One region of the Actinomyces israelii genome, then DNA from elsewhere that is predicted to be linked to it. Evidence: riboswitches for the same ligand, from Rfam matches in the RefSeq annotation. Region 1 holds a riboswitch; the other holds the start of a gene.
What was found. Region 1 has a riboswitch for S-adenosylmethionine ahead of AIF0345_RS15710 (methionine ABC transporter ATP-binding protein). Riboswitches for the same ligand answer to the same signal wherever they lie in the genome.
Positions count from the first base shown of each region.

Region 2: it holds a riboswitch for S-adenosylmethionine, as region 1 does, so the genes downstream of both, AIF0345_RS02345 (methylenetetrahydrofolate reductase) here and AIF0345_RS15710 (methionine ABC transporter ATP-binding protein) in region 1, are expected to answer to the same signal.

Region 1 covers NZ_CP124548.1:3,775,534-3,780,279, forward strand. Annotated here, with positions in the region: gene AIF0345_RS15700 (MetQ/NlpA family ABC transporter substrate-binding protein) at 1-445, opposite strand, end outside; gene AIF0345_RS15705 (methionine ABC transporter permease) at 604-1,365, opposite strand; gene AIF0345_RS15710 (methionine ABC transporter ATP-binding protein) at 1,362-2,375, opposite strand; SAM riboswitch class I at 2,501-2,592, opposite strand; gene AIF0345_RS15715 (hypothetical protein) at 3,453-4,746, shown strand, end outside.
Region 2 covers NZ_CP124548.1:597,940-602,685, reverse strand. Annotated here, with positions in the region: gene metE (5-methyltetrahydropteroyltriglutamate--homocysteine S-methyltransferase) at 1-662, opposite strand, end outside; gene AIF0345_RS02345 (methylenetetrahydrofolate reductase) at 820-1,986, opposite strand; SAM riboswitch class I at 1,991-2,076, opposite strand; gene AIF0345_RS02340 (alpha/beta hydrolase family protein) at 2,255-3,079, shown strand; gene AIF0345_RS02335 (PfkB family carbohydrate kinase) at 3,496-4,464, opposite strand; gene AIF0345_RS02330 (hypothetical protein) at 4,513-4,746, opposite strand, start outside.

The DNA.
Region 1 (4,746 bases):
GGTCGGAGTTGAGAACGACCTTTCCGCTGTTCTTCGCCTGATCGACCGAGGTGTATCCCTTGGCGGTGTAGATGCCCATGGGCTCGATGTGCACGTCGGCCAGCGAGACGAAGTCGTATCCCTTCTCCTGGATCTGCTGCGCCAGGAAATTGGGCGTCTGGTAGAAGTTCGCCGCCAGGGAGCCGTCGTTCAGCGAGGAGTTCGGCGTCTGGTAGTCGTTGATCTCCTTGATGTCCAGGCTCAGGCCGGCGTCGGCGGCGAGATTGTCCTGCACCCACTGCAGAATGGTGACGTGGGGCTTGGGCGTGGCGCCAATGGTAATGGTGGCGGTCCCGCCGCTGACCCTGATGCCGCCGGAGCCGGAGCCGCAGGCGGCCAGGGAGAGGGCGACGGCGGTGACAAGGCCCCCGGCGAGGGCGGTGCGGCGGGAGATGCTGGTGGTCATGGTGGTTCCTGTTCTTGAGAGTCTGCGGGCCGGGAGCACCGGCGTCGTAATATGTCGCAATACGTCGTGATGCTGAGTCCCGAGCGGGCGTGCGGCGGCGGGCGGCCCGGGGCCGCCGCATGCCGCGCCTGCGAGCTCTTACTCCGGCTGGTCGAGGCTCAGCGGTGATCGACCAGCCGGCTGAGCATGTCGCCGCAGACCTGGATCACGCCGACAATGGCCACAATGAGGACGACGACGATGACCATGATGTCAACGGCGAAACCGTTGTAGCCGTACTGGATGGCGAGGTCGCCCAGGCCGCCTCCGCCGACGGTCCCCGCCATGGCGGAGTAGCCGAGCAGCGTAATAATGGTGACGGTGGCCGAGCTGACGAGAGTCGGCAGCGCCTCGCGCACGAGCACGCCCCAGGTGATCTGATTGCTGGAGGCCCCCATCATGAGGGCGGCCTCGACCTTTCCGTGGTCGACGTCGTTAATGGCGGTCTCGACCAGGCGCGCGTAGAAGGGGATCGCCCCGACCGTGAGCGGGACGCAGGCGGCCTGCCAGCCCAGGGAGGTCCCGACGATCAGGCGGGTCAGCGGGATGATCGCGACCATGAGGATGATGAAGGGCATGGAGCGCCCCATATTGACGATCTGGGAGAGGATCTCGTAGACGACGCGGTTGGGGTGCTGGCCGCGCCTGCCGGTGGAGATGAGCGCCAGGCCGAGCAGGAGCCCGAAGACGACCGTCAGCGCCCCGGACACGCCGGTCATCTCCAGGGTCTCGAGAGTGGCGGGCCACAGCCTGCGCTGGATGATCGAGTTGTTGAGCCAGGTGCCGTCCGAGCTCGCGCCGCTCGCCAGGGCGCCGGTCAGGCGCGGCGCCCCGACGGCGAGGGCGGATGCGGCCGCGGCGGTGAGGGCGGTCGGGGTCATGCGCGCACCTCCGCGGTGATACCGGCGTCGTGCAGGGCCTCGACGGCGGCCTCGGCGCGATCGGCGGGGATGGTGAGGGCGAGCCGCCCGACCTGGGCGGTGCCGAGGGTCTCGAAGACGCCCCCGGCGACGTCGGCGCCCTGCGCGGCCACCAGGGCGAGCACCTGGGCGGCGGCGGGCTCGCCCGGGTGCGCGGTCAGGGCGACGTCGACGACGGCGTTATCGGCGCTGCCGGCGCCATCAGCACCGCCGGCGCGCAGGGCCCCGGGCACGTCCGGGGGCGGGACGAGCTCGCGGGACAGGCGGGAGTCGACGTCGGAGACGACGTCCTCGATGGGCCCGGACTGGATGATCCTCCCGGCCTCCAGGAGGCTGACGGAGTCGCAGATGCGGCGCACCACACTCATCTCGTGGGTGATGATGACGACGGTGACGCCGAGGCGGTCGCGGACGTCGCGGATGAGGTCGAGGATGGAGCGGGTCGTCTCGGGGTCGAGGGCGCTGGTGGGTTCGTCGCACAGGAGGACGGCGGGCTCGTCGGCCAGGGCCCGGGCGATGCCGACGCGCTGCTGCTGGCCGCCGGAGAGCTGGGCGGGGTAGGACGAGCCGCGGCCGTCCAGGCCCACGAGCGTGAGCATGCGGGCGACGCGGTCGTGCCGCTGCCCCTTGCGCACCCCGGCAAGGGCGAGGGGGTAGGCGATGTTCTGGGCGGCGGTGCGCTGCTCCAGGAGGTTGGCGTGCTGGAAGACCATGCCGATGGCGCGCCGGGCCGCGCGCAGCTCGTGGGCGCCGAGAGTGGTCAGGTCCTGGCCGGCGACGCGCACCTCGCCGCCGGTGGGCCGCTCGAGGGCGGTCAGGCAGCGCACGAGGGTGGACTTGCCCGCGCCGGAGGTGCCGACGACGCCGTGGATGGAGCCGGCGGGGATGTCGAGGGTGAGCCCGTCCAGGGCGTGCACCTGCGAGCCGTCGCGCAGGCGGTAGACCTTGTGGACGTCGCGCAGGCAGATCATGGGCTCGGTCGTGCCGGGCACGTCGGGGGAGCCCGGCTCGGCGTCGGCGCCGACCGGGTTCGGGGCGTCCACCGGTCCGGCCGCCTCGACCGGGTCGGCGGCTGTGGGGTCTGCGCTCACTGGTTCCTCCATCGGTCCTGGCGGAAGCACCTGCACCGCTTCGCGGGGGTTGCTGCAACGTCGATGAGCCAGGTCTCTCGGCTGCTCTAGATGGTCGGTGACACAGTAGGCGTCGGCGGCCGCGGGACGCAAGTCCCAGTCCGTGAAGGGACGCATCTCACTCCCGACAGCGGGGTTTCGCGCGGTCTTGCGGGGCTCGCGGACGGTGCGCGGGGAGGGCGCGCCGCCGCCGGGACTCTTCGAGCCGCCGTACTCGGCCGATTCCTCGGCGCAGAGGCCTTGACGCGAGGCGCACGGGGGTCGTTACCGTGTCGTTATCCCTGCACGTGCAGGCGGCCATGGTCGCCCTGAACTACTGCGCAGGTGGGTGCGATGAGCTCCTACGGTCATGTCCCCTACGATTACAACAGACGGGTTCCGGATTCTCGACCCGGACCGCGGCCCCCTGAGGAGGTGGGCCCGGAGCCGGGTGCGGCACCGGTGTCCTCACAAGACGCTGCGTCGGGCCATGAGGGCAGGCGCAGCCGGGTGAGGGGCCGGCATCGAGCAGGTCGTGGGGACTGGACGCCGGGAGGTCAGTCCTACGGCGTAGCGCCGCAGACTTCCTCGTCTCACGGTGCGGCGTCGCAAGGGCTTTCGTCCGGGCCGGCTGCTTCGGAGCCCGTGCCCCCGCTGAGCCTGCCGGGTTCAATACCCCCGCCGGATGCGCCGCGCGCTCCCGCCCCGCCCCTCGCGCCCGGGCCGAACGCTCCGCATGTTGCAGCGGGGCCGATGCCTCAGCCCGGAGCGTCTCGCGCCGCGCCTGAGCCGAGCGCTCCGCGAGCCGCAGCGGGGCCGGCTCCGCCCGTTGGGTCCGGGCCGCGTGCGCCGGCTCTCGCGTCTCAGCCCGGCGCGTCCCGCGTCGCGCCCCCGCCCGGCGCTCCGGACTCTGCGGGTCCTGCTGGCGCACCTCGCGTCGTGCCGCTTCCCGGCGCGGCCCGGCCCGCGGGAGCGCCGCCCCTGGTCAGCGCGCCCGGCGGATACGGCGTCGTCCCCGTCCCGGATGCGAGCGGGTACCCGGGCGCGGGCGGATACGGCGGCCCGGGTGCCGGCGGCCCGGGTGCCGGCGGCCCGGGACCCGCCGATCGTGCCGGCGCGGGCGATCCGGCCGGCTCGCCTCGAAAGGCCGACCTGGAGTGGTGGGAGCGTCTGGGGGTGCGCCTGCGGTCCTGGCGCGCCCTGGTGGTGCTGCGCCGGATCCAGGCGGTCGTCGTGTGGGCGTCCTTGCCAGTGATCCTGGTCGCCCTGATGGTCAACGAGACGCTGCGCATCAGTCTCGGGGCGTGGCTGGGGACCATGTGGGTGGTGTTCGTCTGGTTCTGGATGGCGCGTACCAAGTCGGTCTCGTGGCGGCTGATCTCGGGAGTCTTCGCCGCCTCAATGCCGTGGGCGGGCGCCGTCGGCCTGCTGTCCCTGCGACTGGTGGCCGCCGCCGGCGTCAGCGCGAAGACGCCTGCAGCGACCATCGTGGTGGCGGGGGTCGCGGAGGAGCTGTGCAAGCTGGCCCCCCTGGCGGTCCTGGCGCTGGCGGCGCCGGGGAGGATGCGCCGTCTGCTGGTGTGCGACTGGCTGATACTGGGCGTGGCCGCCGGCGCGGGTTTCGCGGCGGTGGAGGAGATACTGCGGAGGATCGCGTACCTGTCCGCGCCGAGCACCCCCGGCCTGATGCTGGCCACGGCGCTGTGCCCGCCCGGGGCGAGCCAGATGCTGAAGTGCCTGGGGCTGCCCACGTTCGGCCTCTCGCCGTTCTCCGGCTCCTTCCCGACCGCGCTGTCCTACAGCGGCCACGCGATGGTGACGGGGATGGTGGCCGCGTGCATCGGCCTGGGGCGGCACCTGTGGTGGCGCTGCGGCAGCCGGGGCGGGCACCGCGGCGGCGGCGCGGGCGCCGTCGTCGGCCGGGTCCTCTCTCCGCTGGTGCCGCTGCTGGCCCTGTGGGTGGCGATCGTGGACCATCTCGCGTGCAACGCGTCGCCCCGTACGCAGGCGTGGGGCGAGACCGGCGGCAAGGCGCCCTGGCCGCTGGTGGACATCACCAGCACGCTGACCGGCGGCGGGCAGGGCCGGGGCTGGCTGGTGCTGCTCCTGCTGGTGGTGGGGGCGGCGCTGGACGCCCGGGTGCTGTGCTATGGCGGGTACGACGACGGGCTGCTCGACGACCTGGGCGTGTGCGAGGGGCGCGTCGGCGGTGGCGCGATCGGCGCCTGGCGGT
Region 2 (4,746 bases), 800 kb from region 1:
CCGTAGGCGCCGAGCACGTCGCGCAGGCGGTCCAGGGGCCGGAAGCCGGCCCGGGCGCCGTCGGCGGCCTTGGCCAGCAGCAGGTAGGTGACCGGGCCGACCACGACGGGCCGCGGCGCCTCCTCGCCGGCGCCCAGCGCCTCCAGCACCTGGGCGACCGGGCCGTCGGTGGGGTCGACGGCGCCGAAGCCGGGGACGTAGTCGATTGGGGTGTCGGCGTCGAGCTCGGGCACCAGATAGTGGTAGTTGGAGTCGAGCCACTTGGTCATCTCCAGGGCGGCGCGCTCGCCCTCGCCGCGGGCGGCCGTGAAGAAGCCCGGCAGGGAGGTGCCCGGGAACCCACCAGCGCCCTGTGCGCCGCCGCCAGCGCCGCCGCGCAGGTCCGCGAAGCGCCGCGGCAGGGCCCCGAAAGCTGTGGTGACCTGGAGCACCTGGTCGTAGTAGGTGAAGTCCGCCGGGACGGCGGAGGCGCCGGTCAGGCCCAGATCGCGCAGGCGGGCGCGGGTGGCGGCGCGCAGGGCGGCGGCGCGCTCGCGCAGCCCGGAGACGTCCAGGGCACCCCTCCAGTGGGACTCGACGGCGCGCTTGAGCTCGCGGTCGGGGCCGATGCGGGGGTAGCCGAGGATCGTGGCGGCGGGCAGGGGGCTGATGGGGACGGTCATGAGCGTTGCTTCCTTGGGGTTCATCGGCGAAGGTGCGGGACGACCGCGTACGCGACCAGAGCCTAGGCGCCGGCCTGGCTCGAGGGCGGAGCCTGCGCGGGCGCGGCGCGGACGCGGTCCGGGTCACAGGGGCGGCGAGACGCGGCGGGCGACCGCCTCAGGACCTCGCCGCCCCGGGCATTCGACCGCTCGGCCCCCGGTCGCCGCCGGGGGTGGCGTTGAGGTAGTCGCGGCGGACCTCGCGCTGGACGGCGGTGTCCGGGGAGGAGCCGGTGAGGATGCCGCCCAGCCGCAGGTGGGAGATGACGTCGAGCGCCGGGCGCACCCGGTTGAAGGTGTAGAGGTGGACGCCGGGGGCGCCGCCGTCGAGCACGGCGGAGGCGAGGTTGAGGGTAGCGTCGATGCCAGCGGCGGCCGCGGCCGCGCCGTCGGAGCGCTCCAGGGTGCGCACCAGGTCGGGCGGGACGCCGACGCCGGTGAGGGCCTCCAGGCGGGTCAGGCGCCTCAGGTCGGTCAGCGGGATGATCCCCGGCAGGATCGGCATGGTGACCCCGGAGTAGAGGGCGGCGCGGCGCAGCGCCAGGTAGTCCTCGGGGTCGTAGAAGACCTGGGTGATGGCCAGGTCCGCCCCGGCGGCCTGCTTGGCGCCCAGCACCTCGACGCCGGTGCCGTGGTCGATGTCGGCCGGGTAGGCGGCCACGGCGATCTGGATGTGGCGGGTGCCGTCGCCGAAGTAGTCGGACTCGACCTCGCGGATGACGCGCACCAGGTCGTCGGCGTGGGGCAGCTCGCCGGCGACGTCCTCGGCGGCGCGGCCCCGCGGCGGGTCGCCGCGCAGGGCGAGGAAGCGGCGCACGCCCAGGTCGAGGAAGCGGCGGACGATCTCGACGACGCTGTCCCTGCGGTAGCCGATGCAGGTCAGGTGAGCCATGAGGGGGACGTCGGAACGGGACAGCACGTGGGCGACGACGTCCTCGGCGGGGTTGCGCTCGCGGCGCACGCGCACAGGCGGGGCCGCGCCGGCGACGCCGGCGGCGCTGGAGACGCCGGAGCCGGCAGTGCGGGAGCCGGTGCCGCCGATGACGAAGGAGGGGCGGTAGGTGACCGACACGAAGTCGGGGCCCGTCGCCAGCAGCCGGTCGAGGGCGCCCCAGGTCTGGGTGACGTGGCGCCCGGGCCGCGGCGGAAACAGCTCAAGGGATAAGGAAGGGCGCGCCGTCTGCGGCGCGTGCGGGGCGGGCACGGCGCCAGGTGCGGCAGGGCGCGCCGTCTGCGGCAGGGCGCCGTCGGCGTCGCTCGTCTGGTCGGTGGGCTCGATCGTCATTCGGTCTCCATCGGTCCCGGCGGAAGCACCCGCCACATGGGGTTGCTGCGGCGTCGTCGAGCCGGGTCTCTCAGCCGCTCTGGATGGAACAACACGAGTGTACCGCGCCCCAGCGGGTCGGATGCCGGCGTCCGTCAGTCGGGATAATGATCGAGCAGTCGGTATGTGGTCGATCGCGTCTTGTAAACACTTCACGCTGCCAGCGCAATCCAAGTGCTCCCCATCCAGGGGCCGTGACCGCTGTGGGCGCCTGCCCTAGGTTTACCGCATGACGGACATCAGTATCGCTACAGCGCGCGGCATCACCCTCGCCGCGACCCTGTGTGTGGCGAATACAGCCGACCCGCTGGACGTCCCTGCGCTCGATGCCGCCCTGGAGGCGGACCGGGACGTGCCCGTCCGATCCGAGGGCGTCGTCGTCCTGGCCCACGACTTCCTCACCGACCGGCACGGGCTGGCCCACCGTCTCGATGATCTCGCCGCCCGGTACCGGAAGGCGGGGTTGACCACGCTGCAGTTCGACTTCTCCGGCCTGGGCGAGTCTGACGACGACGTCATCACGCTCGCCGGGGAGGTCGAGGACATCCAGGCCGTCTGCGGCTGGCTGGCGGACCGGGGCTTCACCCGGCAGGCCATCCACGCAAACGGCCTCGGGGCGACCGCCGCGCTGCTGGCCCGGCCCGAGCAGGTGAGTGCCGTCGTTGTCGTGGGTGCGGTGGTGGGCCCGCACTCCATCCTGTGGGAGAACGTTTTCTCCCCCGCCCAGCTCGACGAGCTCGACCGCCACGGCCTGACGCGCCTCCCCGACGACAACCCCAACTCGCGCAGCTGGGACGTGCTGAGCAAGGAGACCCTGGCCGACGTCTCGTTGCAGTCGCCGGACAAGACCATGTCGGGGCTGCCGTGGCCGATCCTCATGCTCTACGGGGCCCTGACCGACGAGTTCCCCGGCACGGCCGAAGCCGCCACCGAGGGCTTCCCTCTGCTGCGCGACGGTAGCCGGCTCCAGCAGGTGCGCTGCGACAACGCCAAGGCTGCGCACGCCGAGGTCGCCCAGCTGGCGATCGACTGGGTCACGCACCGGCTGGGTTGAGGCGCCGCGGGCGCTCCTGACCCGACCTCCGCGGCCTCTTCCGTCGAACTCGGTCCCGGAAGTTCAGCGAGTGTCCGCCGCCGGACCTCCATCGGCTCTCCGGGGCCCTCCGAGAGCCCCGGGAGGCCCCGAGAAGCCGGCCTCGACCGGAAAAAGGTGGCTCCTACGCACTTTTAAGGTGGGCCGCGGTCTTGGGCGCGGCGAAGATCGGCGTGATTCTGCGATTCTGCTGCGAGGACGGGGCGAGGGTCAGGGTTAAAAGTGCGTAGGAGCCACCTTTTTGATAGGGCCGCAGCGCACGGTGGGCGTCAGGCCGGCGTCAGGCCGGCGTCTTGAACCGATCTCGAGCCGGGGTACGACCGATCTCGACGAAGAAGGGCCATGAGCCAGGCCCACGCCCCGTTGGGACCACTCATTCAGGCCTGGTGCAGCCAGGCGCGCGTCCCGAAGGCCGTGGTCGAGGCCGCGGCGACGGCGCAGGCGCGCTCCACGGCGGCACTCAGCACGGGCCCGGTGACCTGGTCTCGCCGGGCGCCGGCCAGGGCGAGGGCAAGCGCCCCGTGGAAGACGTCGCCGGCGCCCAGGGTGTCGGCCGCCTCGACCTGCGGCGGCTGGACGGAGCCTCGGGCGCCGGCCGCCCACCACAGGGCCGAGCGCTCCCCACGGGTGATGACGACGCCGCGGGCACCGGCGTCGAGCAGCCAGCGCGCGACGTCCTGCGGCGCCGTCACGGGGCCCGCGGGCCCAGGCGGGTAGAAGCGGGCCGACGCCGCAACGACGTCGCAGCGCGCGGGCAGGTCCGCCGCCGGGTCCTTCCACGACCCGGCGTCCATGACGGTGAGCGCGCCCGCGCGGGCCGCCAGGTCGAGGGCGGCGCAAGCGAGGGCCGGGTTGTGCCCGTCGATGAGGACGACGTCGGGCGGGGGCTCCTGCCCGCAGGCCATCCGCGCGGCGTGCCGGTCGAGCGGGGCGGTGTCGACGGCGGCGCGGGCGTTGGTGGATATCACGGAGCGCCGGCCGGTCCCGGCGGTGATGGTGCATGAGGAGACCGAAAGGCCCGGGGCGGGTCCGGCGCTGTCGGAGCCTCCGGAGCGGTCGGAGCAGTCAGAGCAGTCGAGGAGCTCGACGCCGGTGCCCGCCAGGTCGGCGCCTACGAGCTCGGCCAGGGGCCCGGCGCCGACGGGCGCGGCCAGGATCGCGCGGCCGCCGAGGGCCGCGAAGGCGACGGCGGCGTTGGTGGCCGGGCCACCAGCGGCGATGAGCTGGTCCAGGGCGATGATCTTGTCGTCGGGGCCGGGCGGCGCCTGGACGAGCTGGATCACGTCGACGACGGCGAGCCCGCAGAACAAGCCGACGGGACGGGTGGTCGACGGCGGTCGGCCCATTTTCAGCTCCTCAACCTGTTCTCGAGGACTCGCTGCACCGCCCGGCCGCTATGCCGGTCGGTAGGCCTTGATGCCGCCGGCCTCGTCGTGCACGATCAGCACGTCGTTCTTGACGTCGTAGCTCGAGTAATCACCGAGGGGGATCGGGTCTGATGCCCGGCCGGTGGCCATGTCGACGAGGTGGAGGAAGACCTCATCGTCCCGGTGCCGATGCTCATAGAAGGTGGCGATCTGGCCGTCTCCTGCGTGATAGATGACCTGAATCGGAGATGCTACGGAGCA